Regions from separate parts of the Nocardioides sp. LS1 genome, predicted to be linked through region 1. Evidence: riboswitches for the same ligand, from Rfam matches in the RefSeq annotation. Region 1 holds a riboswitch; each other region holds the start of a gene.

Region 1 (8,517 bases):
TGTCCTGAGCCAGCACACTGCCCCCGCTACAAAGTTCAGGCCCGGAATCCACGGATTCCGGGCCTGAAGCCATTTGAGACGTGGTCACGCGGTCCAAAGCGGTTCAGAATCGGGTTTCCGTCCCGATCCGCGGCGCCGAGCACTGAGCTCGCGCCGCCTCGGCTGACATCGGCGCTCATCGGAGGTCCCGGTTGCGGGACTTGATCGGCGCGTGAAGGTCAGTTGATCGCGGTGCAGACACGAGGCCGTCCCGCCATGGCGAAAGAGCGGGACGTCTCTTGCGACCAGGACGAGACGAACGGCTCCGTCCACGCTCCCTCACCGTCCTCGGCACATGACAGGGGAGTGGGTGCCAAGCCGGGTTGGGGAGAGCACGCCGAGGTTAGAGGTGTGGCGCCGGCTGCTCTAGGTGACTCGCGAGTACGTGAGACGCGTGACCAGACCAGGCCATGTCGGTCCTTCGTCGCGATGAACCGGGGGTATGCACGACGACTCTGCTGGATCAGGCCACGGGTGTGATGCGCATCACTTACCCGGAGGTAGGTGCTGCGGGTCAATAGCATCCTGAGTCACTCGCGTGGGCGGGCGTCTCGGTGCCAGGTCGCGTGTTGTTGCAGCCCTGCTTCCCCCTGGATCCACGGGGAAGTCCCTCGATTTCTCCACCGATCCAGGGAGTCCCCAGAACCCGGACTTGGGTTGTGACCCATTGCATCGACTGCTCGTGGTCGGGGGCCGCCAGCATTCTCGACAGAGAACGCGCCGAGGTAGACATGACATGCGAAACATGTGGAGCGAGCGTCGATGACGTCAAGCTGCACCGACAGTGGCACGAGCGAGCCGACCGAGTGCTGCGGCCATTGGACCTTGCCGAGGGCAAGTTCACCTGCAAGCGGTGCTTCCTGGAGGTGCGGGAGTCCTCGAGGACGGGGCACGCCTGGTGGCACACCATCCTGATCGAGCTGGCACGGTCTGTGGACCGAGTGTCGGGAGTGCCAAAGGACCAGCGCGGGTAGGTCCCTCCAGGCCGCCACCTGGACCCGGCCATCTTGCCCCCCTCCGCCGCACCCGATCGTGACGACTGAACGAGCACACGTCCAGGTGTTGGTTGAGTGCGCCGACATTGAGCATTTCTACTGCACCCGTTGGCTTCGTCGATGAGCCGGAAGGCGTGGAGTTGTGCGAGATCTGCTGGGGTGCAGGTGCCAGGACCTTCATGATCGTCCACCGAACCGGCATGAGGGCCGGGAGCGGCGGGGCACGCGGGTGATCCGCGCCCGCTATGAGAGCGGAGAGTGGGGGCTGACCGTCAGGGCGTCACGACTGTCGACGCGTCGCGCGAGGGTGGTGGCCGCGGTGCGTACTAGGGGCCACCCGATGGTCGAGATGACCTGGATGAGGCAGCGGGCACGGATCATCAGCGGTCCCTTCGTCTAGGTGCGGCAGATATTGGAGTGGATTGCGGTGCGCCGCCACGAGAGAGGTCGCGACGGCACACCGCAGTTCGGGGGTGCCCGGGGCTAGCGGTCGACGCCGGGCCGCGGCGGCACGTGGGCCGCTGTAGTTCCGGTCTCGTTGCGCAGTGTCGTCAGGGGTGTGACGACTGGCTTGTCCGCGTCATCCTCGTGCCACGCGCTGTGCAGCGGGGTGAGGAGGGCGGGCACCATCGCCGAACAGACCGCGCACTGCAGGCGCTGGTCGCTGACGATGTCGGGCACGGACTGGAATCTATTGCGGCCCACTGCATACCCATGAGTAGGTGATCTGCTGCACAGGCATGGTCTGGTCCAGTCAGGGATGGGCCCTGAACCGCAACGGCAGTGGCTGCGTTCAGCCAGCGCCGGAGCGTCAGACGCAGTGCCGTCCTGCCGGGTCATGCCGCACCGCCGATCAGCTGGACCATCGGGCCGGTCATGATCTTGCCGCTCAGGGGGTGGCCGTCGCGCGTGCGGGTGACCGAGAACCAGCCGTCCCAGTACGCCGAGTCGGGACCGCGTCGGGTGCCGAACTCGAGGCGCACGTAGCCGACCTCGCGCTCGGCGTCGAGGACGCACGCGCCGTCACGCAGTTGCGAGCCGAAGGCGTCGCTCAGGTACTTCTCGTTCTGGGGGAGGACTGTGTACATGGCGCCGGCTCCTCACGCGACCAGGTCGGCCTGGGCGCGCAGCGCGGCAGCGGCCGTGCGGTGTCCGAGGACGCTCGGGGGGCAGGGACACCAGTACGGCGTGACCGCGGCCTCGGTGGCAGCGAGGTCGTCCTGGTGCCGGGCCAGGTCCAGGAGGATCGAGCGCAGCCGGATGGTCTCTGGGGTGTTGGTCTGGGGGGTCATGGCTGCCTCGCTTTCGGAGTTCCGAGTGCTTTCGTCGTGATTCCAGTGAAGGTCGGCAGGGCGTCGTCCACGACCGGAGGACTACGTATTCGGCTACGTAGATGGAGTTCGTGACCCCGTGCATGGTCGCGTTCTGGACGGGTCGATCTGCCTCGACTCCGGGTGCGCTACGTTTTCTGCACCACCACGGGAGCTTGCGGCAGCGAGCTGAGAGGGAGCTGTTCCGCTCCGACCGTCGAACCTGATCCGGGTCATGCCGGCGAAGGAAGCGAGGAGCGTTCCGTGCTGTTGCCACGCCTGTTCTGCCTGGTCGATGCCACCGACGACCTGTCCCTGCTTCCGCTGTTGGCGGCGGCGGGCGTCGGGGGCTTCCAGGTCCGCGCCAAGGCGGTCGAGGACCGTGCCCTGCTGGCCCTGACCCGTGGGGTCTGCTCCGCGGTCGAGGAGTACGGCGCCCTCGTGGTCGTCGATGACCGGGTCGACGTGGCGCTGGCCGCGGGAGCGGCGGGGGTGCACCTCGGTGCGACGGACCTGCCGGTGGCCGATGCGCGCCGGATCGCACCGGGACTGGTGGTCGGCGCCACGTGCCGGTCGCGTGCCGAGGTCGTGGCCGCCCGCGAGCAGGGCGCCGACTACGCCGGATTCGGTCCCGTCTTCGCGACGGCCTCCAAGGCGGGCCTGCCCGAGCCGCTGGGGGTGGCTGCGGTCGCCGCGGCCACTGGGGTGCTGCCGCTGGTCGCGATCGGGGGCATCGACGCGGCCGGGGCCGCGCTCGCCCGTGCGGCCGGTGCCCACGGGGTCGCCGTGATCGGCTCGATCTGGCGGCCGCCGGACCCGGTCGCGGCCGCGAAGGAGCTCGTGGCAGCGGTCGCCTGATGCGGGTCCGGGTCCTCGGGGCCGGGATCATCGGGCTCTCCTGCGCCGACGAGCTGCGTACCCGCGGCCACGAGGTCGAGGTCGTCGACCCCGCGCCCGGCCGGGGCGCCAGTCACGCCGCCGCGGGGATGCTCAGCCCCTCGAGCGAGGTGTGGCACGGCGAGGAGGACATCCTCCGCCTCGGGGTGGCCAGCCAGCACTTGTGGCCGGGGCTGGCCGCGCGGCTCGGCGTGCCCCTCACGACCACCGGCACGCTGCTGGTGGGACGTGACGCCGGTGACCTCCAGGACGTCGAGCGGCAGGTGGCGTTGCTGGCGTCGCACGGCGTGGCCGGCGAGACGCTGTCCGCGGCCGACGTACGCCGCCTCGAGCCGACCCTGTCCGCCCGCGTCGCCGGGGGAGCGCTGCTGCCGCGCGACCACAGCGTCGACCCGCGGGCCGTGGTCGCGGCGCTGCTGGCCCGCGTGCCCGTCCGGCCCGAGGTCGACGCCACGACCCCCGACGTCACCGTCGTCGCCACCGGCGCCCGGCTGCCCGCACCGTGGAATCGCCTCGTGCACGGCGTCCGCGGCGAGGTCGCCCGGGCCCGGACCGACGACCCGCCGGTCCGCACGGTGCGCGGCTGGGTGCACGGCGTCCCGGTCTATGTCGTGCCGAGACCCGGCGGTGAGGTCGTGATCGGTGCGACCTCGGAGGAGCACGACGCGCCCCCGGTCGCGACCCTCGGGGGCATCGCCCGACTGCTCGAGGCTGCCCGCGAGCTGGTGCCGGGCATGGACCGGGCCGAGCTCACGGAGGTGCTCGCCCGGGACCGGCCGGCCACGGCCGACCACCTGCCCCTCGTCGGCCCGACCCACGACCCGGCCGTCGTGCTCGCGGCCGGTCACTTCCGGCACGGCGTGCTGCTCGCGCCGCTGACCGCACGGCTCGTCGCCGACCACCTCGACCACGGCCTGGTCCACGCCGCCCTCGACCCGCGCCGCCTCCTGCCCGTCCCCTCCGCCCCGACCCGAGGAGCACCCGCGTGAACATCATCCGCAACGGCCAGCCGGCCGTCGTCGCCGACGGGAGCACGGTCGCCGACCTCGTCCGGGGGCGGCGCGGTATCGCCGTCGCCCTCAACGGCGAGGTGGTGCGCCGCGACGACCACCCCCTCACCGAGCTGCGCGACGGCGACGTCGTCGAGGTTGTCACGGCGGTGCAGGGCGGATGACACTGACGATCGCGGGCACGCCGCTCACCTCGCGGCTCTTCCTCGGCACCGGCGGCCTGCCCCGCCCGGCGCTGCTCGAGCCGCTCCTCGCCGCGGCGCGGCCCGGCCTGGTGACGGTCTCGGTACGCCGTACGTCGGCCACCCGCGACGGCGGCCTGCTCGACATCCTCACCCGCGCCGGGGTCCGGCTGCTGCCCAACACCGCCGGCTGCCTGAGCGCCCGCGAGGCCGTGCTGACCGCCCGCCTGACCCGGGAGGCGCTGGGCACCGACTGGGTCAAGCTCGAGGTGATCGGCGACGAGCGCAGCCTGCTCCCAGACGCGGTCGAGCTCCTCGACGCGGCCGCCACCCTGGTCCGCGACGGTTTCACGGTGCTGCCCTACACGACCGACGACCCGGTGCTGGCGCGTCGGCTCGAGGACGTCGGCTGTGCGGCGGTGATGCCGCTCGGCGCCCCGATCGGCTCCGGGCTCGGGATCCTCAACCCGCACGCGATCGAGGCGGTGGTCGCGGCGGTCGGCGTACCCGTGGTGCTCGACGCGGGCGTCGGCACCGCCAGCGACGCCGCCCTCGCCATGGAGCTCGGCTGCGACGCGGTGCTCGCCGCCAGCGCCATCACCCGCGCCGACGACCCCGTCGCCATGGGACGCGCCCTCGCTCTCGCCGTCGAGGCGGGCCACACCGCCCGCGCAGCCGGCCGGATCCCGAAGCGGCCCACCGCCCGCGCCTCCAGCCCCGCCCGGGAGCTCGCATGAGGACCCGGCTGCTCCTACTCACCGACCGCGCCCAGCTCAGCAAGGGCCGATCCCTGTCCCGCACGATCGCCGAGTGCGTCGACGCCGGGCTCGATGCCGTCGTCGTCCGCGAGCACGACCTCGCCGCCCGTGACCGGCGCGCCCTCGTCGCCCGGCTCGCGGAGCTGGACCGCCTCACCGTCATCTCCTCGCGGATCGCCGACCCCGCCGCGCACGGCCTCCACCTCGCGGCGCACCAGGAACGCGTGGACGGCTGGCACGGCCGGTCCTGCCACTCCGCCGACGACGTACGACGCGCGGCCGCCGCCGGCGTCGCGTGGGCGACCCTGTCGCCGTACGCCGCCTCCGCCAGCAAGCCCGGCCACGGACCGCCGCTTCCGCCGGACGCCTTCACCGGTGACCCGGGCATCCCGGTCTTCGCCCTCGGCGGGATCGACCCCGGCAACGCCCGGGCGGCCGTCGAGGCAGGCGCCCACGGGGTCGCGGTCATGGGGGCGGTCATGCGCGCCGCCGACCCCGTGCGCGTCGTGGCCCGCCTGCTTCAGGAGCTGGCATGACCCCCGCCGTCGCCCTCACTGTCGCCGGCACCGACTCCGGGGGAGCGGCCGGGATCGCGGCCGACCTGGCGACGTTCGCGGCGCTCGGCGTGCACGGCGCCTGTGTGGTCACCGCCGTCACCGCCCAGGACACCACCGGCATCCGCGACGTGCACCCGGTGCCGCTGGCCAGCGTCGAGTCCCAGCTCGACGCCGTCCTCGACGACCTCCCCGTCGCGGCCGTCAAGACCGGCATGCTCGGCAGCCCCGAGGTCGTCGAGCTCCTGGCCCGCCGGCTCGCCGGACGCCCGCTCGTCGTCGATCCCGTGCTGGTCGCTACCAGTGGCGCCGTGCTCGGCGACGAGCACGTGGTGGCTGCCTACCGCGCCCACCTCCTCCCCGTCGCCACCGTCGTCACCCCCAACGCCCACGAGGCCGGAGTCCTGCTCGGCCGGGCCACCGACCCCGCGACGGCCGCGGCCGCCCTCGCCGACACCGGCCCGGCCGTCGTCCTGACCGGCGGCGGCGCCCACGGCCCCGACGACACCTGCACCGACTGGCTCGCCCTGCCCGGCCAGCGCCCGGTCGCCCGCACCCACCGCTCCGTCCCCACCCGCAACGACCACGGCACCGGCTGCACGTTCAGCGCGGCCCTCGCCGCCCACCTCGCCCGCGGCGCCGACCTCGACGCCGCGGTCCACCACGCCGGGCTGTTCACGGTCCGGCAGCTCGACGCCAGCAGGCGCTGGAGCCTCGGCCGCGGCCGGGGACCCGTCGCCCACACCACCCACAACCCAGCAGGAGAGCCGACATGACCGTCCACCCCGCCCACACCCGCGTCCTCGTCGACCACGGCGACATCCAGGTGCCCGTCACCCGCGTCGCCCTCACCAACGGCGAGACCTTCGACCGCTACTGCACCGCCGGCCCCGGCAGCGACCCCGAGGTCGGCCTCCCGCCGCTGCGCGCGGCCTGGATCGAGGCCCGCGGCGACACCACCACCTACACCGGCCGCGAGGCCCAGCTGCACGACAACGGCCGCTCCGCCGTACGCCGTGGCGCAGCCCGCGAGGAGTGGCGCGGCACCCGCACCCCACCGCGCCGGGCCGTCGACGGCGCCACCGTCACCCAGATGCACTACGCCCGTACCGGGATCACCACCGCCGAGATGCAGTACGTCGCCCGCCGCGAGGGCTGCGACGTCGAGCTGGTCCGGTCCGAGGTCGCCGCAGGCCGCGCGATCATCCCCGCCAACGTCAACCACCCCGAGGCCGAGCCGATGATCATCGGCAAGGCGTTCCTGGTGAAGATCAACGCCAACATCGGCAACTCCGCCGTCACTTCCAGCATCGCCGAGGAGGTGGACAAGCTCACCTGGGCGGTGACCTGGGGTGCCGACACGGTCATGGACCTCTCCACCGGCGACGACATCCACACCACCCGCGAGTGGATCCTGCGCAACAGCCCGGTCCCGATCGGCACCGTCCCGATCTACCAGGCCCTGGAGAAGGTCGACGGCGAGGCCGACAAGCTGACCTGGGAGATCTTCCGCGACACCGTCATCGAGCAGTGCGAGCAGGGCGTCGACTACATGACCATCCACGCCGGCGTCCTGTTGCGCCACGTGCCGCTGACCGCGGAGCGGGTCACCGGCATCGTCTCCCGCGGCGGCTCGATCATGGCCGGCTGGTGCCTGGCCCACCACGAGGAGAACTTCCTCTACACCCACTTCGACGAGCTCTGCGAGATCTTCGCGGCCTACGACGTGAGCTTCAGCCTCGGCGACGGACTCCGGCCCGGATCCGTCGCCGACGCCAACGACGAGGCCCAGCTCGCCGAGCTCCGCACCCTCGCAGAGCTCACCGAGCGCGCCTGGGCCCACGACGTCCAGGTCATGGTCGAGGGCCCCGGCCACGTCCCGCTGCACCTGGTGGAGGAGAACGTCCGGCTCCAGCAGGACTGGTGCCACGGCGCGCCGTTCTACACCCTCGGCCCGCTCGCCACCGACGTCGCGCCCGGCTACGACCACATCACCAGCGCCATCGGCGCGGCCACGATCGCCATGCACGGCACCGCGATGCTCTGCTACGTCACCCCCAAGGAACACCTCGGCCTCCCGGACCGCGACGACGTCAAGACCGGCGTCATCACCTACAAGCTCGCCGCCCACGCCGCCGACGTCGCCAAGGGCCACCCGGGTGCACGGGACTGGGACGACGCCCTGTCCAAGGCACGCTTCGAGTTCCGCTGGCACGACCAGTTCGCGCTGTCCCTCGACCCGCAGACCGCCCAGTCCTTCCACGACGAGACCCTGCCCGCCGAAGGCGCCAAGACCGCGCACTTCTGCTCGATGTGCGGCCCGAAGTTCTGCTCCATGCGGATCAGCCAGGACGTCCGGGACCGGTTCGCGGAGAAGTCGGCGGAATTCCTCGAGCTCGGCGGCACGATCTACGTCGACGAGCAAGCCCCGGCGGCCGGTCGCTGACACCGTGCGCAGGTCGTCCCGCCCCGGGCGAACGGGGCGGGACGACGCGAGCGATCACGACGGGAGGCAGAACCGTCGGCGCACTCGCCCCACCGTCATCAGCACACCACGGGGGTCGGGGACCAAGCCGGTGGGACGAGCACGCCGAGGCTAGGGGGATGGCGTCTGTGTCTCTAGTTGACTGGCGAGTACGTGAGACGCGTGTCCAGACCACAACCCCGCTTGAACTGTCGTCGATCCGTCGTGGCACGCGACTCAGCCGGGCATGGGTGTTACCCGAGCCAGTCGCCATAGAGGCACTCGTCGGGTCGAGGTGACCAGCCCGG
Region 2 (10,864 bases), on a different contig from region 1:
CGAACTCGCCGAGCGAGGCGGCGAACGCGAAGCCGCTGGCGGCCAGCAGGGGCTTCCAGACCACCGGCAGGTCGACGGTCAGCACCGCGCGCAGCGGTCCGGCCCCGAGCGAGGCGGCGGCCTGGCGCTGCCGGTCGTCGACGCCCGAGAGCACCGGCACGATGGTGCGGACCACCAGGGGGAGCGCCACGAGGGCCTGGGCGATCGGCACCAGCAGCGGGGAGTCGCGCAGCTCGAGCGGCGGGTGGTCGAGGGTGATGAGGAAGCCGAAGCCGAGCGTCACCGCCGAGACGCCGAGCGGCAGCATGAAGAAGCCGTCGAGCGTGGCGCGGACCCGGCGCTCGGACCGCGAGCGGGACCGCCGGGTGACGACCACCGCCACGAGGAGGCCGAGCGAGAGCGACATCCAGGTCGCGTCGACGGCGGTGCGCAGTGAGGTGACCAGGGCGTCGGTCACGGGGACCAGCAGCGCCTGGTGGGTGCCGCGCGTGGTGAGCGCCCGGTAGTTGTCCAGGCCCCAGCCGGACCCCTCGACCTGCATGGAGCCGAGCACGAGGGTGCCGATCGGCAGCGCGACGAGCACGACGAGGAGCAGTGTCGCCAGCGCGCCCGGCCAGTCCCGGCGGGAGAGCCGCCGGGGCCGCGGCAGCACGCGGGAGACGGACGGGTCCGGCACGGCCCGCAGCCGCCCGGCGACGAGCAGCAGCGCCAGGACGGCGACGAGCTGGAGCACCGACAGCGCCGCGGCGCCCTGGAGGTCGAGCAGGTTGGTGGTGAGGAGGTAGATCTCGGTCTCGACCGAGGAGTACCTCAGCCCGCCGAGGGTCAGCACGACGCCGAAGGCGGTCGCGCAGAACAGGAACACCACGCTGGCCGCCGACACGATCGCCGGGCGCAGCGCCGGGAGGGTGACCGTGCGGAAGACCTGCACCGGACTGGCTCCCAGCGCGGCGGCCGCGTCGGCCGGCCGCTGGTCGAGGGACTCCCACGAGGCGCCGACCGCGCGGATCACGACCGCCACGTTGAAGAAGACCAGGCCGGCCACGATCGCCACCGGGGTGCCGTCCAGGCCCAGGAAGCCCAACGGACCGGACTCCCCCAACAGCTCACGGAAGGCGACGCCGACCACCACCGTCGGGAGCACGAACGGGACGAGCAGGGCCGCGCGCAGCGCCCGCCGGCCCGGGAACTCCCGCCGGTGCAGGGCGTGCGCCGCCGGCAGCCCGAGCAGCACCGACACCACGGTCGCGACCGAGGCCGACCAGACGGTGAACCACAGGACGCGGTGCACCCGCGGCCGGCCGAGCACCGAGATCACCCCGCCGGGGTCGAACGATCCGTCCGGCCAGAAGCCGCGCGCCAGCATGCCGCTCACCGGCAGCACGAAGAAGACGCCCAGCACCGCGACCGGCAGGAGCGCCAGCGCGGCGAGGGTCAGGGGTCTCGACAAGCTCGACCACCGAGCGGAGCTCGACCAACGAGTGGTCATTGCGAGGTGACGTCGCTCCACTCGCGCAGCCACTCGTCGCGGTGGGCGGCCACGTCGGCCGGGTCGACGGCGTAGGGCTGGTCGGGCTGGGTGGCGTACGAGGCCCAGTCGGCCGGCAGCGGCGTGCCGTCGACGACCGGGAAGACGTACATGCTCTCGGGCAGCGCCTCCTGCACCTCCGAGGAGGTCAGGAACCGCACGAAGGCCTCGGCCCCGGGCACGTTGGCGGCGCCGTCGAGGACGCCGGCGTACTCCACCTGGCGGAAGCAGGTGTCGAGCAGCGCGTGGGTGGTGGACGCCGTCGCGCCCTTCGGGACGGTGAAGGCGGGCGAGGAGTCGTAGGACAGCACGATCGGCCGGTCGCCCTTGCCGCCGCCCTGGGTGAAGTCGACCTCGTAGGCGTCGGACCAGCCGGCGGTGACGCGCGCGCCGTTGTCCATCAGCTTCTTCCAGTAGTCCGGCCAGGCGTCGCCGTACGCCGAGACCGTGGCGAGCAGGAACGCCATCCCCGTCGAGCTCGTGGCCGCACCGGGCAGCACGAACAGGTCCTTGTAGGCCGGGTCGGTCAGGTCGTCGAGCGTCCGGGGCTCGGCCAGGTCGTGGGCCTTGAACCAGGTGTCGTCGACGTTGACGCAGACGTTGCCGTTGTCGACGGGCGTGAGCGCGTGGGCGTCGTCGCCGGGGAGGTCGTAGGCGGAGACACCGGCCGGGGCGTCGAAGGAGTACGGCGCGAAGACACCCTCGTCCAGCGCGCGGGAGGCGAAGGTGTTGTCGACGCCGAACGCGACGTCGCCGGTCGGGTCGTCCTTGGTCAGGACGAGCTTGTTGGTGAGCGTGCCGCCGTCGCCGGACGCCTTGACCACGAGGTGGTAGCCGGTCTGGGCCTCGAAGTCCTTGACCACCTTCTTGGGCAGGACGAACGAGTCGTGGGTGACCAGGACGACGTCCTTGACCTTGCCCGCGGCGGTCGTGGCCGGGCTGTCGTCGCCCTGGCCGATCACCGAGCAGGACCCGAGGACGGGGACGAGCAGGACCGTGCAGATCGCCGCCAGCGCGCGCGATGACTTCATCTGGGACTCCCTTCGCCGGTGTTAACCGGAGCAGGTTCATAGGGTCTGCGGCGGATCCGCACTCTCAGCACGTCGGGCGTGCTCCCCTGTCATGTCCCTCCAGACTAGTCGTCAGCGAGTCAGGGCGATCACCCCGTCCAGCCGGGCCAGCTTCTCGGGGTTGCGCACGATGTAGAGGCCGGTGACCTGGCCGTCCTCGACCAGCATCGTGCCGATCGCGTCGACCACGCCGCCGACGAGCAGCCGCAGGCCGGGGGCGCCGTTGACGAGCACCAGCTCGGCCGACCCGTCCTCGGGCATCACGGCCTCCAGGAACCGCAGCACCTTGTCGCGGCCCAGGATCGGGCGCAGCGCGGCCTTCTTGAAGCCGCCGCCGTCGGTCATCAGCACGACGTCGGGGGCGAGCACGTCCATGAGGCCCTGGAGGTCGCCGGTCGCGGTCGCCCCGAGGAACTTCGCGATCACCTCGTCGCGCTGCGTGGGCGTGACGTCGGAGCGCGGGCGACGCTCGTCGACGTGCGCCCTGGCCCGGCTGGCGATCTGGCGGACCGCCGCCGGCGACTTGTCCACGGCGGCCGCGATCTCGTCGTACCCGACGTCGAAGACCTCCCGCAGCACGAACACCGCCCGCTCGGTCGGGCTCAGGGTCTCCAGGACCAGCAGCATCGCCATCGAGACGCTGTCGGCGAGCTCGACGTCCTCGGCGACGTCGGGGGTGGTGAGCAGCGGCTCGGGCAGCCACGGGCCGACGTACTGCTCGCGGCGGCGGGCCATCGTCCGCATCCGGTTGAGCGCGAGCCGGGTCGTGATCCGGACCAGGTAGGCGCGTTCGTCGCGCACCGCGGTGAGATCGACCTCGTGCCAGCGCAGCCAGGTCTCCTGGAGCACGTCCTCGGCGTCGACGGCGGACCCGAGCATCTCGTAGGCGACGGTGAAGAGCAGGTTGCGGTGCGTGACGAACGCATCGGTCGCAGTGGTCATGACACCTCGCTGGTCGGGCCTGACGCGACAGTAGCGAGCGGCAGCTCGCAGACGTCGGAGTATCCCTGGCTCTGCAGCCCGGCGGCGGAGTTGAAGCGCGAGCGCATGTTCTCCAGGGCGATCATCTGGGTGAGCTCGACGACGGCCTCGGCCCCGAGCTGGTCGACGAGCCGGCCGACCATCTCGTCGGTGACGGTCAGCGGCGTGTGGCTCATGGCCTCCGCGTAGGCCAGCACCTCGCGCTCCAGCGGGGTGAAGACGTCCGACTCGCGCCAGCGCGGCACCTCCCGGACCTTGGCGAGGTCGAGCCCCTCGTCGTGGGCGAGGAAGTAGCCGAAGTCCAGGCACCAGCTGCAGCCGATGACCCCGGCGCTGGCGAGCTGGGCGTAGGACTTCAGGGTCGGGTCGAGGCGGTCCCACTTCGCCACCTTCTGCTCGAAGCCGAGCACCGCCCTCAGCACCGGGCGGTGGTGCCACAGGACGTAGGCGTTGTCGGGGACCTGCCCGTAGGTGCGGCGGGCGTAGGCGGACAGGACCCGGCCGTAGAGGCCGGTGATCGTGGCCCGGGGGATCCGGAAGGTGCTGGGCATCGGTGCTCCTGGTGTCGTGTCTTTCAGCGGTCACCCATCCAGACACCGGCCGCCGCCGATCTGTGACACCGGCCTGTGACAGGGTCGCGGCATGCCGAGTCCCACCCACCAGCTCCTCGCGTGGGGCGTGCCCAAGCTGCGCAAGTCCCGCGAGCTCGACACCGAGGAGGCCGAGCGCGCCCGCGTCGAGCGCTGGCACGCCGGGCTGGACCGCACCCTGCCGACCCGGATCGTGCCGGGCTTCGCGCGCCGGTACGACGTCACGACCGAGACGCTGACCGGACCGGCCGGCGACTTCCTGTCGTACGTCGTCACGCCGCGCGGCATCACGCCCGAGCGCACCGTGGTCTGGGTGCACGGCGGCGGCTTCATGGCCCCGATCGACCCCTTCCACGTGCGCTACGTGGCCCGGTTGGCCCGGGCGCTGCGCGCCCGGATCGTGCTGCCCGACTACCCGCTCGCGCCCGAGCACACCTGGCGCGACTCGCACGACGCGCTGGTCGACCTCGCCGCCCGCTGGTGCGCCGACGGGCCGGTCGTGCTGGGCGGCGACTCGGCCGGCGGCGGCCTGGCGATGGCCATCGCACTCGCGCTGCGCGACCGGGGTGGGCCGCAGCCGGAGCGGCTGCTGCTCCTGTCGCCGTGGATCGACCTGACCACCAGCGCGCCGGACACGGCGGCCTTCGCCGAGCGCGACCCGTGGCTCTTCCTCGGCAAGCTCCACGCCTACGCCTCGTGGTGGGCGGGGCGGGACGAGGACCTGGGGCGCCCGGAGGTCTCGCCGGGGCTGGCGCCGCTCGACGGGCTGCCGCCGACGCTGATGTTCTGCGGCACCCGCGACCTGCTCGCCCCCGGGGTGCGGATGCTGGCCGACCGGGCGCTGTCCTCGACGTGGGAGCTCACCTACGTCGAGGCCCCCGACCTGATCCACGTCTACCCGCTGCTGCCGCTGGTCCCCGAGGCCCGGCGGGCGTGGAAGCAGACGCTGGAGTTCCTCCGGTGAACATCACCGCGGTCCCCTTCGCCGCACTCGACGCCCGGACGGCGTACGACGTGTGGCGGCTGCGGCAGGCCGTGTTCGTCGTCGAGCAGGCGTGTCCCTACCCCGACCTCGACGGTCGCGACGTCGAGCCCGGCACCCGGCACGTGCTGCTGCGCGACAGCGGTGACGAGCTGCTCGGCTACGCCCGGGTCCTCGACGACGCGAGCACCTGGCGGATCGGCCGCGTCGTGCTGACGCCCGAGGCCCGCGGCCGCGGGCTGGCGGACCTCGTCATGGGCACCGCCCTGCAGGTCTGCCCCGACCGCGACGTGGTGCTGGACGCGCAGGTGCCGCTGGCCGGGTGGTACGCCGGGTTCGGCTTCGTGGCCGACGGGGCGGAGTTCCTCGAGGACGGCATCCCGCACGTCCCGATGCGGCTCACGCGCGGGTGAAGACGACCCCGCCGTCGGTCACCTCGCGGGTCGCCTGACCCCGCGCGACGAGCAGCTCGAGGTGGGCCTTGGTCTCCATCGACGCGAGCGCGCCGTTGAACTCGTCGAGGTCGGCGAGCCGGTGCTCGTGACGGGTCCAGGGCAGCTCGCCCGCGACGTCGTACGCCGTGGCCGGGCCGCCGGCCAGCGCCGCGAGGCAGAGCTCCAGCCGGTGCTCGTGGTGGTCGAGCAGCTGGTCGACCCGGGCGTGGGAGGACGGCGCGAGCGGGCCGTGGGCCGGCAGCAGCCGCAGGTCCGGCAGCTCGCGGACCTTGGTGAGCGAGGCCATGAAGTCGCGCAGCGGCTGCTCGACCGGGACCGGCTCGAAGCCGATCGACGGGGTGATCGTGGGCAGCACGTGGTCGCCGGCGAAGAGGATCCCGTCGGCGTGGTCGGCGAAGACGAAGTGGCCCTGGGTGTGGCCGGGGGTGTGCACCGCGTGCAGGGTGCGGGTGCCGATCTCGATCTCGTGGTCGCCGTCGAGCCAGGTGTCGGGGTAGTGCCACATCGACAGGTCGGGCATCCGGCCGTCGGTGAACTTCTGCCACTTCTCCGCGATCTCGTGGGCGCCGGCAGTGCGAAGCACGGCGAGGGTCGGGTCCTCGTCGACGTCGTCGTGGTGGTGCATCAGGTCGAGGGTCGGCTTGTCGCCGATGCCGAGGCTGACGTGGGCGCCGTACTCCTTGCCGATCACGGCCGCCTGCGTGTAGTGGTCGCGGTGCACGTGCGTGACGAGGAAGCGGGTGATGTCGCGCAGGCCGAACCCGATCCCGGCCAGCGACTTCTCCAGCAGCGTCCGGCTCTCCTCGATCGCCCAGCCGCCGTCGACGAGCGTCAGGCCGCGCTCGGTCTCGAGGACGTAGACGTTGACGGCCCGGAGACCGTCCATCGGCAGCGGCAGCGGGATCCGGTGGATCCCCTCGGCGACCCGCCACGCACCCGGCTCGGTCCAGTGCTGGCCGGAGTCCGGGGATTTCGCGTGGGCGGTGCTGGTGCTGGTCACCCCGCCGACCCTAGGTGGTGACGTCGGGGAGGTGGAGGTCGAGGTTCGGCTGCTGGATGCCGCCGTCGACCTCGAGCATCTTGCCGGTGACGTACTGGCCGGCCCGCGAGCAGAGGTAGAGCGCGGCGGCCGCGATGTCCTCGGCCTCGCCGACCCGGCCCAGCGGGGTCTTGGTCTCCATCTGCTCCATCATCTCCGGCACCCCGGCCACGAACTCCAGCGCGGAGGTCATCACCGAGCCCACGAAGATCCCGTTGACCCGGATCCTTGGGGCGAGGTCGGTGGCGGCGAGCCGGGCCCAGTGCGCGAGGGCGGCCTTGGCGGTGCCGTAGGCGAGGTAGCCGCGACCGGAGGCCCGGCCCATCATCGAGGAGATGTTGACGATCGACTTCTGCCCCTCGTCGCCGCCCTTGAGCATCAGGGGGACCGCCGCGAGCGAGAGCGCGTGGGCGGTCGAGACGTTGAAGTGGAACGCCTCCTCGAGGTAGGCCACGTCGGTGTCGAGGAAGGCGTTGGGGATGGTGCCGCCGACGTTGTTGACGACCGTGTCGAGCCGGCCGAACTCGTCGTATGCCGCCTGCGCGAGCCCGGCCACGGCGTCGGTGTCGCTGAGATCGGCCGGGACGACGAGGGCGCGGCGGCCGGCGGCACGGACCTGGTCGGCGACCGCGTCGAGCTGGTGGGCGGTCCGGGCGGAGAGCACCACGTCGGCACCCGCCTGGGCGAACGCCACCGCGGTAGCGGCGCCGATCCCGCGGCCGGCGCCGGTGACGACGGCGACGTGGTCGGTGAGCGTGAACCGGTCCAGGATCGTCATGCGTGCGCCACCAGGCCCTTGCCCGTGACGAGCGGCAGGTCGAGCGCGGTGACGAGCCCGCCCGGGCTCGCGACGACGGCGGGCACGGCGTTGACCAGGCGCTGCGCGGTCACGATCATCCCGGAGACGTTGTGGTCGCCGTGCTCGCCGTGGTGCACGAAGTCGCACTGCATGAAGGGCTCCCCGGTGATCACGACGCGGTAGCAGCCGCCGCCCTCGGGCGGCTGGGCCCACTCGAGCACCTGGTCCTCGGCGGTGCGGGTGACGTGCTCGAGCACGACGCGCGGCACTCCGTCGACCTTGCCGATCACCTGGAACCGCACGGCCGCCATGGTCCCGGCCTCGATGTCGACGCTTGCCGTCTTGGTGTCGACCTCGGCGGCCCGGCGGTCGACCTCCTCGGTGAGCGGCTCGTCGAGGGTGATGCCGAGGCCGGCCGCGAGCTGGCGGACCACGCTCCCCCACGCCATGGTCAGGATGCCCGGCTCCCACAGCATCGGGCGGTGGTCCAGGGGCTTGCCGAAGCCGTAGATGTCCTGCATGACGACCGGCTGGTAGTAGGTCGAGTAGTCGGCGATCTCCATCACCCGCACCTCGTCGATGCGCTGGGACAGGCTGGTCAGGCTCAGCGGCAGCACGTCGTTGGCGAAGCCCGGGTCGATGCCGTTGACGTGCAGGCTGGCGCCGGTCCGCGCCCCGGCGTCGGCGAGCCGGTCGAGCATCTCGGGCGGCAGGATCCGGTCGGGCCACTGGAGCAGGACCGGCCCGCTGGAGACCACGTTGACGCCGGCCTCGACGAAGCCGAAGAGGTCCTCGATGCACTCGAAGACGCGGTCGTCGGCCATCGCGGTGTGCACGATGCAGTCGGGTCGCAGGGCGAGCAGCGCGTCGCGGTCGTTCGTGGCCTCGATCCCCAGCTCGCGGCCGAGGTCGGCCAGGATCCCGGCGTCGCGGCCGACCTTCTCGGGGTTGCTGACCCAGACGCCGACCAGCTCGAGGTCGGGGTGCCGGTCGATCCCGGCGATGGCGTGCCGGCCGACCGTGCCGGTGGACCACACGACGACCTTGAGGGGCAGCCCGGTGGTCGAGCCTGTCTTGACCATGCCAGCAATCTAGAACAGGTTCTAGGTTTGCGGAAGGGCGGTCTCCTCGACGACCGGGCAGCGGGTGCCGGTGTAGATCGTCGGCATGCAGCGGTTGCAGTGGATGCACACACCGGCGTCCTGGCGGCCAGCCCGGAGCCGGTCGACCAGGTCGGGCTCGCGGAGCAGGGCGCGGCCCATCGCCACGAAGTCGAACCCCTCGGCCATGGCCAGGTCCATCGTGTCGCGGCGGTTGATGCCGCCGAGCAGCATCAGCGGCATGGCGAGACCGGCCCGGAAGGTCCGCGCCTTCTCGAGGAAGTAGGCCTCCTCGAAGGCGTAGTCCTTGAGGAACGACCCGCCCGCCACCCGCATCCCGACCCGGACCGGCAGCGGCATGGCGGCGGCGAACTCCGCGACCGGCGCACCCCCGCGGAAGAGGTACATCGGGTTCATCAGCGAGCTGCCGCCGCTGAGCTGGAGCGCGTCGAGGGTCCCGTCGAACTCCAGGAGCCGGGCGACCTCGAGCCCCTCCTCGGTCGTGACCCCGCCCCGGAAGCCGTCGCCCAGCGACACCTTGGCCGTCACGGCCACCTCGCCGTCGACCTCCTCGCGCACGGCGCGGGCGACCTGGCGGGCCAGCCGGGCGCGGTTCTCCAGCGAGCCGCCCCAGCGGTCGCGGCGCCGGTTGAGCCCGGACGCGAGGAAGCTGGAGATGAGGTAGCTGTGCGCCATGTGCAGCTCGAGCACGTCGAATCCGGCGGTCACGAGGGTGCGTGCGGTGGCGACGTACTGCTTCGTGATGCGGGTCAGGTCCCGCTCGCTCGCGGAGCCGACCATCTGCATCGACAGCGGGCTGGGCATGCGCGAGGCCGCCAGGGCGCGTGAGCCGTTGGAGCGACCGTTGGCGACCGGGCCGGCATGCCCGACCTGGCCCGCGATCGCCGCCCCGGTCCCGTGGACCGCGTCGGCGAGCCGCGCCAAGCCGGCCACGGTCGACTCCCCCACCACGACCTGCTCGCGGTGGGTCCGACCCTCGGGGGCGACAGCGAGGTAGGCCACCGTGGTCAGCCCGATCCCGCCGCGCGCCACGGCCAGGTGGTAGTCGATGAGCTCGTCGGTCACTTGGCCGTGCGGCGTGCGCCCCTCGAAGGTCGCCGCCTTGACCGTCCGGTTGCGCAGCCGGACCGGGCCGAGCGCGGCGGGGGCGAAGACGTCGGGGACTGCGGCGGTCACGGGCTCAATCTAGAACACGTTCCAGAACAGGGGCCTCAGGAGACGTCGGCGGTGAACGTGTAGAGCTCGGTGCCGCCGGCCTCCTCGCCGTTGTCCGGTGCCGCCCACAGCGTCAGGTGCGAGCCGTCGGCCGCCATCTTGACCGGGTTGCGGGTCATCACGTGCCCGGCCTCGGACCACTGCTGGAAGGGGATCTCGTGCAGGACGGCGTGCGTGTGCAGGTCGACCAGCGCCAGCCCTCCGAGCTCGTACGTCGCGGCCGAGCCGCCGGCGGTCGGCGTCTGCGGCAGGTTGGCGACGCCGCTGCAGATCGCCTTGGCGGAGGCGACGTACTGGCAGTCCTGGTAGTCGATGAAGTGGCTCGGGTTGGACCACGTGGACTCCTGCTGACCCGTCGGGCTCCACGCGTAGAACTTCCGCGAGCCCCACGTGTTGCCGACCAGGTCGCCGGTCGTGTCGTCCTTGACGATGCCGCCGATGTGGTCCTGGACGCGGAACTGCTCGGAGACCCTGAGGGTGGTGGCGTCGACCTTGTAGATGATCGAGGCGCTGTCGGGGCGGTACTCCGCGACCGGGACCCAGACGTTGTGGCCGTCGAAGTCGATGCCGCCCGGGTGGTACATGTCGCCCTCGCCGAGCACGATGTCCTTCTGCAGGTGGCCCTGCCGGTCCATCACGAACAGGTGGCCGACGCCCTTGCCCGGCGTGCGGTCGTAGCCGCCGACGGGGCTGGGGTACTTCTGGGTCGGCTCGATGATCTCGACCGACGACAGGAAGATGTGCTTGTCGGTGATCGCCAGGCCCTCGGTGTGGAACGTGTTGAAGTCCAGGTGCAGCTTGCCGACCTCGGTCCAGGGCGTGTTCCGGGTGACCTTGGCGAAGCCGGTGGCCAGGGCGCCGTCGGTGCCGGTGGCGCCGGGTGCCGAGGCGCCGTCGGCCCCGGTGGCCATCAGGGCGCCGCCGACGGCGAGGCCCAGGGCGGCCGTGGCCGTCACGAGGCGGAGGGGGATGCGGGACATGTCGTCTCCTTCGGGGGTGGGCAGACCCCGCGACGCTGCCCCGCCCCGGTGAACGTCCGGCGACCCGGCGACGGCCAGTGACCGACGAGTGCCCTCAGGAGGCT
Region 3 (10,864 bases), on a different contig from region 1:
GAGGTCGGGCACGTGGTAGAGCATCCACATGGCCGCGACCACGTCGAAGCTGTCGTCGGGGAAGGGCAGGTCCTGCAGGTCGGCCACCCGGGCCTCGACGCCGCGGGCCGACGTGAGCTCCACGAAACGCTCGGACTGGTCGGTGGCGACGATCTCGGCGTCCGGGTTCTCCGCGGCCAGCCGCTCGGCGAAGGCGCCGGTGCCGCACCCGACCTCGAGGACACGGCGGGGCCGGGCCTCGGCGATCGTGCGGGCCGCCTCGGTGGCCGGGTCACGGCCGTCCACGGTGGGCTGCCACACGGAGCGCCGCGTCGTCAGGTTGCCCTCGCGGGCGTACTGCGCGCGGACGGACTCCTGGGTGTTCATGTGGGTCACGGGTGGGTCATGTCCTTCACGTCGAGTGCCTGGTCGAGCTCGTCCTCGGTGAGCTCGCCGCGCTCGACGAAGCCCATCGCGAGGACGGTCTCGCGGATGGTGGTGCCGTCGGCCATCGCCCGCTTGGCGACCCGGGCGGCGTTCTCGTAGCCGATGTGCCTGTTCAACGGGGTGACGACCGACGGCGAGGACTCGGCATACTGCCGCATCCGCTCGACGTCGGCGGTGATGCCGTCGACGCAGCGTGTCGCCAGCAGCGTCGTGGAGGTCGTGAGCAGCCGGATCGACTCGAGCACGTTGCGCGCCATCACCGGCATCATCACGTTGAGCTCGAAGTTGCCGCTCGCGCCCGCCACGGTGACCGTCGTGTCGTTGCCGATCACCTGGGCGCAGACCATCAGCGTCGCCTCGGGCAGGACGGGGTTGACCTTGCCGGGCATGATGCTCGACCCGGGCTGGAGGTCGGGCAGGTGGATCTCGGCCAGGCCGGTGGTCGGGCCGCTCGACATCCAGCGCAGGTCGTTGCAGATCTTGGTCAGGCCGACCGCGATGGTGCGCAGCACCCCGCTGAGCTCGACCAGCGAGTCGCGGGTGCCCTGGGCCTCGAAGTGGTCGCGGGCCTCGGTGAAGGGCTGCCCGGTCGTCTCGGCGAGTACGGCGATGACGCGCTGCGCGAAGCCGGGTGGCGTGTTGATGCCGGTGCCGACCGCGGTGCCGCCCAGCGGCAGCTCGCGGACGCGGGGGAGGACCGACTCGAGCCGCTCCCCGGCGTACCGCATCGTGGCGGCGTAGCCGCCGAGCTCCTGGCCCAGCATCACCGGGGTGGCGTCCATCAGGTGTGTGCGGCCGGACTTCACGACGTCGGCGAACTCCGTCGCCTTGGCCGCGAGGCTGCGCTCCAGCGTCGCCAGCGCCGGGAGGAGCTCCTCCACCACCGCGAGCGTCGCCGCCACGTGGACCGACGTCGGGAAGGTGTCGTTGCTCGACTGGCTCGCGTTGACGTGGTCGTTGGGGTGGACGTCGTGGCCCTCCCGCTTCGCGAGGCTCGCGATCACCTCGTTGGCGTTCATGTTGGAGCTGGTGCCGGAGCCGGTCTGGAACACGTCGATGGGGAACTGGTCGTCCTCGCGCCCCTGGGCCACCAGCTCGGCCGCCGCGGCGATCGGGTCCGCGACCTCCGCCGGCAGCACCCCGAGCTCCTTGTTGGCCAGCGCGGCAGCGTGCTTCACCCGCGCGAGCGCGTGGATGAGGGCCGGCTCGATGGGAGTCCCGCTGATCGGGAAGTTCTCCACCGCCCGCTGGGTCTGGGCCCGCCACAGGGCGTCGGCCGGGACCCGGACCTCGCCCATGCTGTCGTGCTCGGTGCGGTAGTCGCTCATGGGCACGACGCTACTAGCGTGGCCCCGTGACTCAGTGGTTCACGGACCTCAGCCCGATCGGTGCCGTCCTGCTCGTCCTCGGCGTGCTGCTGGGCGGCTCGGTGCTCGCCGCACTGGTGGGCGCCCTCCTGCTCCGGATGGGCATGCAGCGGCCGTCGTTCGTCGAGTGGGCCGGCAGCCACTCGCTGCGGCTGCTCACGGTCCTCAAGCGGCCGCTCACGATCGTGGTGCTCGACGAGGTGGCGGCGGTCATCCAGACCGGGCACTACACGAAGAACATCTCCGACGCGATCCGCGAGAACCACGACGAGCTCAAGGACCTCGTCGCCGAGAAGCTCCGCGACGACCCCAACGCCCGGCTCGTCAGCAAGCTCCCGGGCTACGAGGCGCTGGTCTCGGAGGTCACCGACACCGTGATGCGCGTGCTCATCGAGATGCTCGCGGACCCGCGCATGGACGAGCTCGTCTCCGACGCGCTGCGCAACAACCTCGAGCAGATCCGGCGGGCCGTGCGCGAGCGCGCGCACGAGGAGGTCGGCCCTCCGGCGCCGCCCGACCCGATCCCGGCGAGCGCCCCGGGCTCCGACTGAGGCGCGTCAGCCCTTCGCGGTGTGCAGCCAGTACTGCTCGTCGCGCTCCTGCAGCAGGACGTCGTACGACGTGGTGTCGGCGTTGCCGAAGACCTCACGCAGCGCGGCCTCGAGCTCGTCCGACCGGTCCGCCGACCAGATGACCAGCACGCCACCCGGCCGCAGCACGCGGCGCACGTGCTCCAGGAACGGGGCGCGGTAGACCGCCGCGTTGCTGTCGTGGACCAGGTAGCCCGGACCGTTGTCGACGTCGAGCAGCACCAGGTCGTAGCTGTCGTCGGGAGCCTCCGCGATCGCCGCCGCCACGTCCGCGACCACCAGCACGACCCGCTGGTCGGCCAGCAGCGTGGGGCCGTGGGGGACCGTGCCGTCACGCATCCAGTCGACGAGCGACTGCTCGATCTCCACGACCGCGCACTTCTCCACGCGGGAGTCGGCCAGCACCTCGTGCATCGTGTAGCCGAGCCCCAGCCCGCCCACCACGACGGCCCGCGGGTCCTCGACCAGCGCCAGCGCCGCCGTCGCCAGCGCCCGCTCGCTGCTCGTCTCGACGGTGTCCATCACGAAGATGCCGTTGGCGCGCAGCTCCAGCGAGGTCGGGGCGCCCTCCTCGCGGCGCTCGCGGAGCACCAGCTCGCCACGCTCGGACTCGGCACGGGCGATCTCGACGTACTCCATGCCCCCATCCTCGCCGAGAGGGCACTCCCGGGCAGTCAGGGGCCCTCTCGCGCCTACTCGGCCGAGCGGACCCTTATCCCCGAGATGGGGATGTTGACGGCGCCGGAGGGGTCGGTGAAGAAGTCGTTGCCCTTGTCGTCGACGACGATGAAGGCGGGGAAGTCCTCGACCTCGATCTTCCAGACGGCCTCCATGCCGAGCTCCTCGTACTCGAGGACCGACACGGACTTGATGCAGTCCTGGGCCAGGCGGGCCGCCGGGCCGCCGATCGACCCGAGGTAGAAGCCGCCGTGCGTGTGGCACGCCTCGGTGACCTGCTTGGAGCGGTTGCCCTTGGCCAGCATCACCATCGAGCCGCCCGCGGCCTGGAACTGCTCGACGTAGGAGTCCATCCGGCCGGCGGTGGTCGGGCCGAACGAGCCGGACGCGTGGCCCTCGGGTGTCTTGGCCGGGCCGGCGTAGTAGACCGGGTGGTCCTTGAGGTACTGCGGCATGTCCTCGCCGGCGTCGAGGCGCTCCTTGATCTTGGCGTGGGCGATGTCGCGGGCCACGACGAGCGGGCCGGTCAGCGAGAGCCGGGTCTTCACGGGGTGCTGCGAGAGCGTCGCCAGGATCTCCGACATCGGCTGGGTGAGGTCGATCTTCACGACCTCCCCGGCCGCGATCTCGTCGGAGACGCCGGCGTCGGGCATGTAGTGCGCCGGGTCGGTCTCGAGCTGCTCGAGGAAGACGCCCTCGGCGGTGATCTTGCCCAGCGCCTGGCGGTCGGCCGAGCACGACACCGCGATCGCGACCGGGCACGAGGCGCCGTGGCGGGGCAGCCGGACGACGCGGACGTCGTGGCAGAAGTACTTCCCGCCGAACTGAGCGCCGATCCCGAAGGACTGCGTGAGCTCGAAGACCTTCTCCTCCAGCTCGAGGTCGCGGAAGCCGTGGGCCGACATCGACCCCTCGGTCGGCAGGTTGTCGAGGTAGTGCGCCGAGGCGTACTTCGCGGTCTTGAGCGCGAACTCCGCCGACGTGCCGCCGATGACGACCGCGAGGTGGTACGGCGGGCAGGCCGCCGTGCCGAGCGAGCGGATCTTCTCGTCGAGGAACGTCAGCATCCGCTCGGGGTTCAGGACGGCCTTGGTCTCCTGGTAGAGGAACGACTTGTTGGCCGAGCCGCCGCCCTTCGCCATGAACAGGAACTTGTACTCGGGCTTCCCGTCCTTGGACGGGGTCGAGTAGAGCTCGATCTGCGCCGGCAGGTTGGTGCCGGTGTTCTTCTCCTCGTACGTCGTGAGCGGGGCGAGCTGGGAGTAGCGCAGGTTGAGCTTCGTGTAGGCGTCGTAGACGCCGCGGCTGATCGCCTCGCCGTCGTCGGCGCCGGTGAGCACGCCCTCGGACTTCTTGCCCATCACGATCGCGGTGCCCGTGTCCTGGCACATCGGCAGCACGCCGCCGGCGGAGATGTTGACGTTCTTCAGCAGGTCGAGCGCGACGAACCGGTCGTTGCCCGAGGCCTCGGGGTCGTCGATGATCTTGCGCAGCTGGGCGAGGTGGGCCGGCCGCAGGTAGTGGCTGATGTCGTGCATCGCCTCGGCGGTCAGCCGCTGGATCGCCTCGGGCGAGACCTGGAGGAAGGTCTGCCCGTTGGCCTCGAACGTGGAGACCCCTTCGGTGGTCACGAGCCGGTAGGGCGTGTCGTCCTTGCCGGTCGGGAGGAGGTCGGAGTAGCGGAACTCGGGCTCAGTGCTCACGGAACGTCAGGTTAGTCCAGCCTGCGGACGGCTCCGCCTGCGGTCTTGCCGGGCGGTCCCCGCGGGCTGCTAGGTTCGGCGCCGTCCACCACGGGAGCTCGCGGCAGCGAGCTGAGAGGGAGCTGTTCCGCTCCGACCGTCGAACCTGATCCGGGTCATGCCGGCGAAGGAAGCGAGGAGCGTTCCGTGCTGTTGCCACGCCTTTTCTGTCTCGTCGACGCCACCGACGACCTGTCCCTGCTGCCGGCCCTCGCATCGGCCGGCGTCGGGGGATTCCAGGTCCGTGCCAAGGCGGTCGACGACCGTGCCCTGCTGGCCCTGACCCGTGCGGTCCGCTCCGCGGTCGAGGAGTACGGCGCCCTCGTCGTCGTGGACGACCGGGTCGACGTGGCTCTGGCCGCGGGGGCCGCGGGGGTGCACCTCGGTGCGACGGACCTGCCGGTGGCCGACGCGCGCCGGATCGCACCGGGACTGGTCGTCGGCGCCACCTGCAGGTCCCGCGCGGAGGTCGTGGCCGCCCGCGAGCAGGGGGCGGACTATGCCGGCTTCGGTCCCGTCTTCGCGACCACCTCGAAGGTGGGCCTGCCGGACCCCCTGGGCGTGGCCGCGGTCGCCGCGGCCGCGGGCGTGCTGCCGCTGGTCGCGATCGGGGGCATCGACGCGGCCGGGGCCGCGCTGGTGCGTGCGGCCGGGGCGCACGGGGTCGCCGTGATCGGTTCGATCTGGCGGCCGCCCGACCCGGTCGCAGCCGCGAAGGAGCTCCTGACAGCGGTCGCCTGATGCGCGTCCGGGTCCTCGGGGCCGGGATCGTCGGCCTGGCCTGCGCCGAGGAGCTGCTCGTCCGGGGCCACGAGGTCGAGGTGGTCGACCCCGCGCCGGGGCGGGGTGCCAGCCATGCCGCGGCGGGGATGCTCAGCCCCTCGAGCGAGGTGTGGCACGGCGAGGAGGAGATCCTCCGCCTCGGGATGGCAAGCCTCGCGCTGTGGCCGGGCTGGGCCGGACGCCTCGGCGTACCGCTCACGACGACGGGCACGTTGCTGGTGGGACGCGACGCCGGTGACCTCCAGGACGTCGAGCGGCAGGTGGCGTTGCTGGCGTCGCACGGTGTGCGCGGCGAGCCGCTGTCCGCGGCCGACGTACGCCGCCTCGAGCCGACCCTGTCCGCCCGCGTCGCCGGCGGAGCGCTGCTGCCCGGTGACCACAGCGTCGACCCGCGGGCCGTGGTCGCGGCGCTGCTGGCCCGGGTGCCCGTCCGTCCGGAGGTCGACGCCACGACCCCCGACGTCACGGTGGTGGCCACCGGCGCCCGGCTGCCCGCACCCTGGACTCACCTCGTGCACGGCGTCCGCGGCGAGATCGTGCGGGCCCGCACCGACGACCCGCCCCAGCGGACGGTGCGCGGCTGGGTGCACGGTGTCCCGGTCTACGTCGTGCCACGCCCCGACGGCGAGGTCGTGATCGGGGCGACGTCGGAGGAGCACGACGCGCCCCCGGTCGCGACCCTGGGCGGGGTCGCCCGGCTGCTCGAGGCGGCCCGCGAGCTGGTGCCGGGCCTGGACCGGGCCGAGCTGATCGAGGTCCTGGCCCGGGACCGGCCGGCCACCGCCGACCACCTGCCCCTCGTCGGCCCCACCCACGACCCCGCCGTCGTGCTCGCGGCCGGCCACTTCCGGCACGGCGTGCTGCTCGCGCCCCTGACCGCCCGACTCGTCGCCGACCACCTCGACTGCGGCGCCGTCCACCCCACGCTCGACCCGCGCCGCGTCCTGCCCGTCCCCTCCGAAGGAGCACCCGCGTGAACATCATCCGCAACGGCCAGCCGGCCGTCGTCGCCGACGGGAGCACCGTCGCCGACCTCGTCCGGGGGCGGCGCGGTATCGCCGTCGCCCTCAACGGCGAGGTGGTGCCACGCGACCGGCACCCCGCGACCGCTCTCCACGAGGGCGACGTCGTCGAGGTCGTCACGGCGGTGCAGGGCGGATGAACACCCTCACCATCGCCGGCGTCCCGCTCACCTCGCGCCTCTTCCTCGGCACCGGCGGCCTGCCCCGCCCGGCGCTGCTGGAGCCGCTCCTGGCCGCCGCGCGGCCCGGCCTGGTCACCGTCTCGGTCCGCCGTACGTCGGCGACCCGCGACGGCGGCCTGCTCGACACCCTCACTCGGGCGGGGGTGCGGTTGCTGCCCAACACCGCCGGCTGCCTCAGCGCCCGCGAGGCCGTGCTGACCGCCCGCCTGGCCCGTGAGGCGCTCGGCACGGACTGGGTCAAGCTCGAGGTGATCGGCGACGAGCGCAGCCTGCTGCCCGACGCGGTCGAGCTGCTCGACGCGGCGGCCACGCTGGTCCGCGACGGGTTCACGGTGCTGCCCTACACGACCGACGACCCGGTGCTCGCCCGCCGTCTCGAGGACGCGGGCTGTGCCGCGGTGATGCCGCTCGGTGCCCCGATCGGTTCGGGGCTCGGCATCCTCAACCCGCACGCGATCGAGGCGGTGGCCGCAGCCGTCGGCGTCCCCGTCGTGCTGGATGCCGGGGTCGGCACCGCCAGCGACGCCGCCCTGGCCATGGAGCTCGGCTGCGCCGCGGTGCTCGCCGCCAGCGCGATCACCCGCGCCGACGACCCGGTCGCCATGGGCCGCGCCCTCGCCCTGGCCGTCGAGGCCGGGCACGCCGCCCGCGCAGCCGGCCGGATCCCGAAGCGGCCCACTGCCCGGGCCTCCAGCCCCGCCCGGGAGACCGCATGAGGACGCGCCTCCTCCTGCTCACCGATCGCGCCCAGCTCAGCAAGGGCCGGTCCCTGTCGCGCACGGTCGCGGAGTGCGTCGACGCCGGGCTCGAGGCCGTGGTCGTCCGCGAGCACGACCTCGCCCCCCGCGACCGGCGGGCCCTCCTCGACCGGCTCGCCGAGCTCGCCGGCCTCACCGTCATCTCCTCGCGGATCGCCGACCCTGCCGCCCACGGGCTCCATCTCGCGGCGCACCAGGAACGCGTGGACGGCTGGCACGGCCGGTCCTGCCATTCCGCCGACGACGTACGACGTGCCGTCGCTGACGGCGCGTCCTGGGCGACCCTGTCGCCGTACGCCGCCACCGCCAGCAAGCCCGGCCACGGACCACCGCTCCCTCACGACGCCTTCGCGCGGGACGCCGGCATCCCCGTCTTCGCCCTCGGCGGCATCGATCCCGGCAACGCCCGGGCGGCCGTCGAGGCCGGCGCCCACGGGGTCGCGGTCATGGGCGCCGTCATGCGCGCCGCTGAGCCCGCGCACGTCGTGGCACGCCTGCTCGCGGAGCTCCGATGACGCCCGCCGTCGCGCTGACCGTTGCCGGCACCGACTCCGGGGGAGCGGCCGGGATCGCGGCCGACCTTGCGACGTTCGCGGCCCTCGGGGTGCACGGCGCCTGCGTGGTCACCGCCGTCACCGCCCAGGACACCACCGGCATCCGTGACGTGCACCCGGTGCCGCTGGCCAGCGTCGAGTCCCAGCTCGACGCCGTCCTCGACGACCTCCCTGTGGCGGCCGTCAAGACCGGCATGCTCGGCACGCCCGAGGTCGTCGAGCTCCTGGCCCGCCGGCTCGCCGGACGCCCCCTCGTCGTCGATCCCGTGCTGGTCGCCACCAGCGGCGTCGTGCTCGGCGACGAGCACGTCGTGGCCGCCTACCGGGCCCACCTCCTCCCCGCCGCCACCGTCATCACCCCCAACGCCCACGAGGCCGCGATCCTGCTCGGCCGGGCCACCGACCCCGCGACCGCCGCGGCCGCCCTCGCCGACACCGGCCCGGCCGTCGTCCTCACCGGCGGCGGCACCCGCGACACCTGCACCGACTGGCTCGCCCTGCCCGGCCAGCGCCCGGTCGCCCGCACCCACCGATCCGTCCCCACCACCAACGACCACGGCACCGGCTGCACCTTCAGCGCCGCCCTCGCCGCCCACCTCGCGCGCGGCGCCGACCTCGACGCCGCCGTCCACCACGCCGGGCTGTTCACCGTCCGGCAGCTCGACACCAGCAGGCGCTGGACCCTCGGCCGCGGCCGCGGACCCGTCGCCCACACCACCACCCACAACCCAGCAGGAGAGCCGACATGACCGTCCACCCCGCCCACACCCGTGTCCTCGTCGACCACGGCCACATCCAGGTCCCGGTCACCCGGGTCGCGTTGACCAACGGCGAGACCTTCGACCGCTACTGCACCGCCGGCCCCGGCAGCGACCCCGAGGTCGGCCTCCCGCCGCTGCGCGCGGCCTGGATCGAGGCCCGCGGCGACACCACCACCTACACCGGCCGCGAGGCCCAGCTGCACGACAACGGCCGCTCCGCCGTACGCCGCGGCGCAGCCCGCGAGGAGTGGCGCGGCACCCGCACCCCACCGCGCCGGGCCGTCGACGGCGCCACCGTCACCCAGATGCACTACGCCCGCGCCGGGATCACCACCGCCGAGATGCAGTACGTCGCCCGCCGCGAGGGCTGCGACGTCGAGCTGGTCCGCTCCGAGGTGGCCGCCGGCCGCGCGATCATCCCCGCCAACGTCAACCACCCCGAGGCCGAGCCGATGGTCATCGGCAAGGCGTTCCTGGTGAAGATCAACGCCAACATCGGCAACTCCGCCGTCACCAGCTCCATCGCCGAGGAGGTCGACAAGCTGACCTGGGCGGTGACCTGGGGAGCCGACACCGTCATGGACCTCTCCACCGGCGACGACATCCACACCACCCGCGAGTGGATCCTGCGCAACAGCCCGGTCCCGATCGGCACCGTCCCGATCTACCAGGCCCTGGAGAAGGTCGACGGCGAGGCCGACAAGCTCACTTGGGAGGTCTTCCGCGACACCGTCATCGAGCAGTGCGAGCAGGGCGTCGACTACATGACGATCCACGCCGGCGTGCTGCTGCGCCACGTGCCGCTCACCGCCGAGCGGGTCACCGGCATCGTCTCGCGCGGCGGCTCGATCATGGCCGGCTGGTGCCTGGCCCACCACGAGGAGAACTTCCTCTACACCCACTTCGACGAGCTCTGCGAGATCTTCGCGGCCTACGACGTCTCCTTCAGCCTCGGCGACGGCCTCCGGCCCGGCACGTGGCCGACGCCAACGACGCCGCCCAGCTCGCCGAGCTCCGCACGCTGGCCGAGCTGACCGAGCGGGCCTGGGCCCACGACGTCCAGGTCATGGTCGAGGGCCCCGGACACGTGCCGCTGCACCTGGTCGAGGAGAACGTCCGCCTCCAGCAGGACTGGTGCCACGGCGCGCCGTTCTACACCCTCGGCCCGCTCGCCACCGACATCGCGCCCGGCTACGACCACATCACCAGCGCCATCGGCGCGGCCACGATCGCGATGCACGGCACCGCGATGCTCTGCTACGTCACCCCCAAGGAGCACCTCGGCCTCCCCGACCGCGACGACGTCAAGACCGGCGTCATCACCTACAAGCTCGCCGCGCACGCCGCCGACGTCGCCAAGGGACACCCGGGTGCCCGCGACTGGGACGACGCGCTGTCCAAGGCACGCTTCGAGTTCCGCTGGCACGACCAGTTCGCGCTGTCCCTCGACCCCCAGACCGCACAGTCCTTCCACGACGAGACCCTGCCCGCGGAAGGCGCCAAGACCGCGCACTTCTGCTCGATGTGCGGCCCGAAGTTCTGTTCGATGCGGATCAGCCAGGACGTGCGGGAACGGTTCGCGGAGAAGTCGGCGGAGTTCCTCCAGCTCGGCGGCACCGTCTACGTGGAGGAGCCTCTGCCCGCGAACTAGGCTGGCCGGCATGGCAGGAGAGCTCGATCCGGCGCGCATGCGGATCTCCGACGCGGAGCGACACCAGGTCGCGGAGGTGCTGCGGCAGGCGGCCGGTGACGGGCGGATCGACCTCGACGAGCTCGACCAGCGCCTGGAGGCGACGTACGCCGCGAAGACCTACGCCGACCTCGTGCCGATCACGTTCGACCTGCCCGCCCACCAGGACGGCCCGCAGGTCGCGCCGCGGTCGACGGTTCCCTCACCGGTGGTGGTCGGGCCGGTCCAGGAGCGCCACCTCGCGATCATGAGCGGCGTGGACCGCAAGGGCGTCTGGGTGGTGCCCCAGCACTTCACGGTCATCGCCCTGA

What was found. A riboswitch is a leader RNA that binds a small molecule or an ion and turns the genes downstream of it on or off. The one in region 1 is predicted to bind thiamine pyrophosphate.
Region 2: linked by a shared signal. The riboswitch ahead of EJF31_RS08735 (thiamine ABC transporter substrate binding subunit) and the one ahead of EJF31_RS14105 (thiamine phosphate synthase) in region 1 are both predicted to bind thiamine pyrophosphate.
Region 3: linked by a shared signal. The riboswitch ahead of thiE (thiamine phosphate synthase) and the one ahead of EJF31_RS14105 (thiamine phosphate synthase) in region 1 are both predicted to bind thiamine pyrophosphate.

What each region holds. Positions count from the first base shown of each region.
Region 1 covers NZ_BIFF01000003.1:108-8,624, forward strand. Annotated here, with positions in the region: gene EJF31_RS14090 (hypothetical protein) at 1,518-1,715, opposite strand; gene EJF31_RS14095 (hypothetical protein) at 1,871-2,122, opposite strand; gene EJF31_RS14100 (hypothetical protein) at 2,135-2,326, opposite strand; TPP riboswitch at 2,503-2,612, shown strand; gene EJF31_RS14105 (thiamine phosphate synthase) at 2,609-3,202, shown strand; gene EJF31_RS14110 (FAD-dependent oxidoreductase) at 3,202-4,230, shown strand; gene thiS (sulfur carrier protein ThiS) at 4,227-4,415, shown strand; gene EJF31_RS14120 (thiazole synthase) at 4,412-5,170, shown strand; gene EJF31_RS14125 (thiamine phosphate synthase) at 5,167-5,727, shown strand; gene thiD (bifunctional hydroxymethylpyrimidine kinase/phosphomethylpyrimidine kinase) at 5,724-6,521, shown strand; gene thiC (phosphomethylpyrimidine synthase ThiC) at 6,518-8,191, shown strand.
Region 2 covers NZ_BIFF01000002.1:803,723-814,586, forward strand. Annotated here, with positions in the region: gene EJF31_RS08730 (iron ABC transporter permease) at 1-1,450, opposite strand, end outside; gene EJF31_RS08735 (thiamine ABC transporter substrate binding subunit) at 1,486-2,559, opposite strand; TPP riboswitch at 2,550-2,657, opposite strand; gene EJF31_RS08740 (RNA polymerase sigma-70 factor) at 2,671-3,540, opposite strand; gene EJF31_RS08745 (carboxymuconolactone decarboxylase family protein) at 3,537-4,130, opposite strand; gene EJF31_RS08750 (alpha/beta hydrolase) at 4,222-5,133, shown strand; gene EJF31_RS08755 (GNAT family N-acetyltransferase) at 5,130-5,564, shown strand; gene EJF31_RS08760 (MBL fold metallo-hydrolase) at 5,551-6,606, opposite strand; gene EJF31_RS08765 (SDR family oxidoreductase) at 6,617-7,423, opposite strand; gene EJF31_RS08770 (diacylglycerol kinase) at 7,420-8,526, opposite strand; gene EJF31_RS08775 (NADH:flavin oxidoreductase) at 8,548-9,741, opposite strand; gene EJF31_RS08780 (DUF6454 family protein) at 9,777-10,760, opposite strand; gene EJF31_RS08785 (hypothetical protein) at 10,855-10,864, opposite strand, start outside.
Region 3 covers NZ_BIFF01000005.1:387,623-398,486, reverse strand. Annotated here, with positions in the region: gene EJF31_RS16105 (class I SAM-dependent methyltransferase) at 1-366, opposite strand, end outside; gene EJF31_RS16100 (aspartate ammonia-lyase) at 372-1,754, opposite strand; gene EJF31_RS16095 (hypothetical protein) at 1,781-2,344, shown strand; gene EJF31_RS16090 (methyltransferase domain-containing protein) at 2,351-3,022, opposite strand; gene EJF31_RS16085 (fumarate hydratase) at 3,076-4,764, opposite strand; TPP riboswitch at 4,845-4,954, shown strand; gene thiE (thiamine phosphate synthase) at 4,951-5,544, shown strand; gene EJF31_RS16075 (FAD-dependent oxidoreductase) at 5,544-6,563, shown strand; gene thiS (sulfur carrier protein ThiS) at 6,560-6,748, shown strand; gene EJF31_RS16065 (thiazole synthase) at 6,745-7,506, shown strand; gene EJF31_RS16060 (thiamine phosphate synthase) at 7,503-8,063, shown strand; gene thiD (bifunctional hydroxymethylpyrimidine kinase/phosphomethylpyrimidine kinase) at 8,060-8,851, shown strand; partial or broken gene thiC (phosphomethylpyrimidine synthase ThiC) at 9,169-10,514, shown strand; gene EJF31_RS16045 (DUF1707 domain-containing protein) at 10,525-10,864, shown strand, end outside.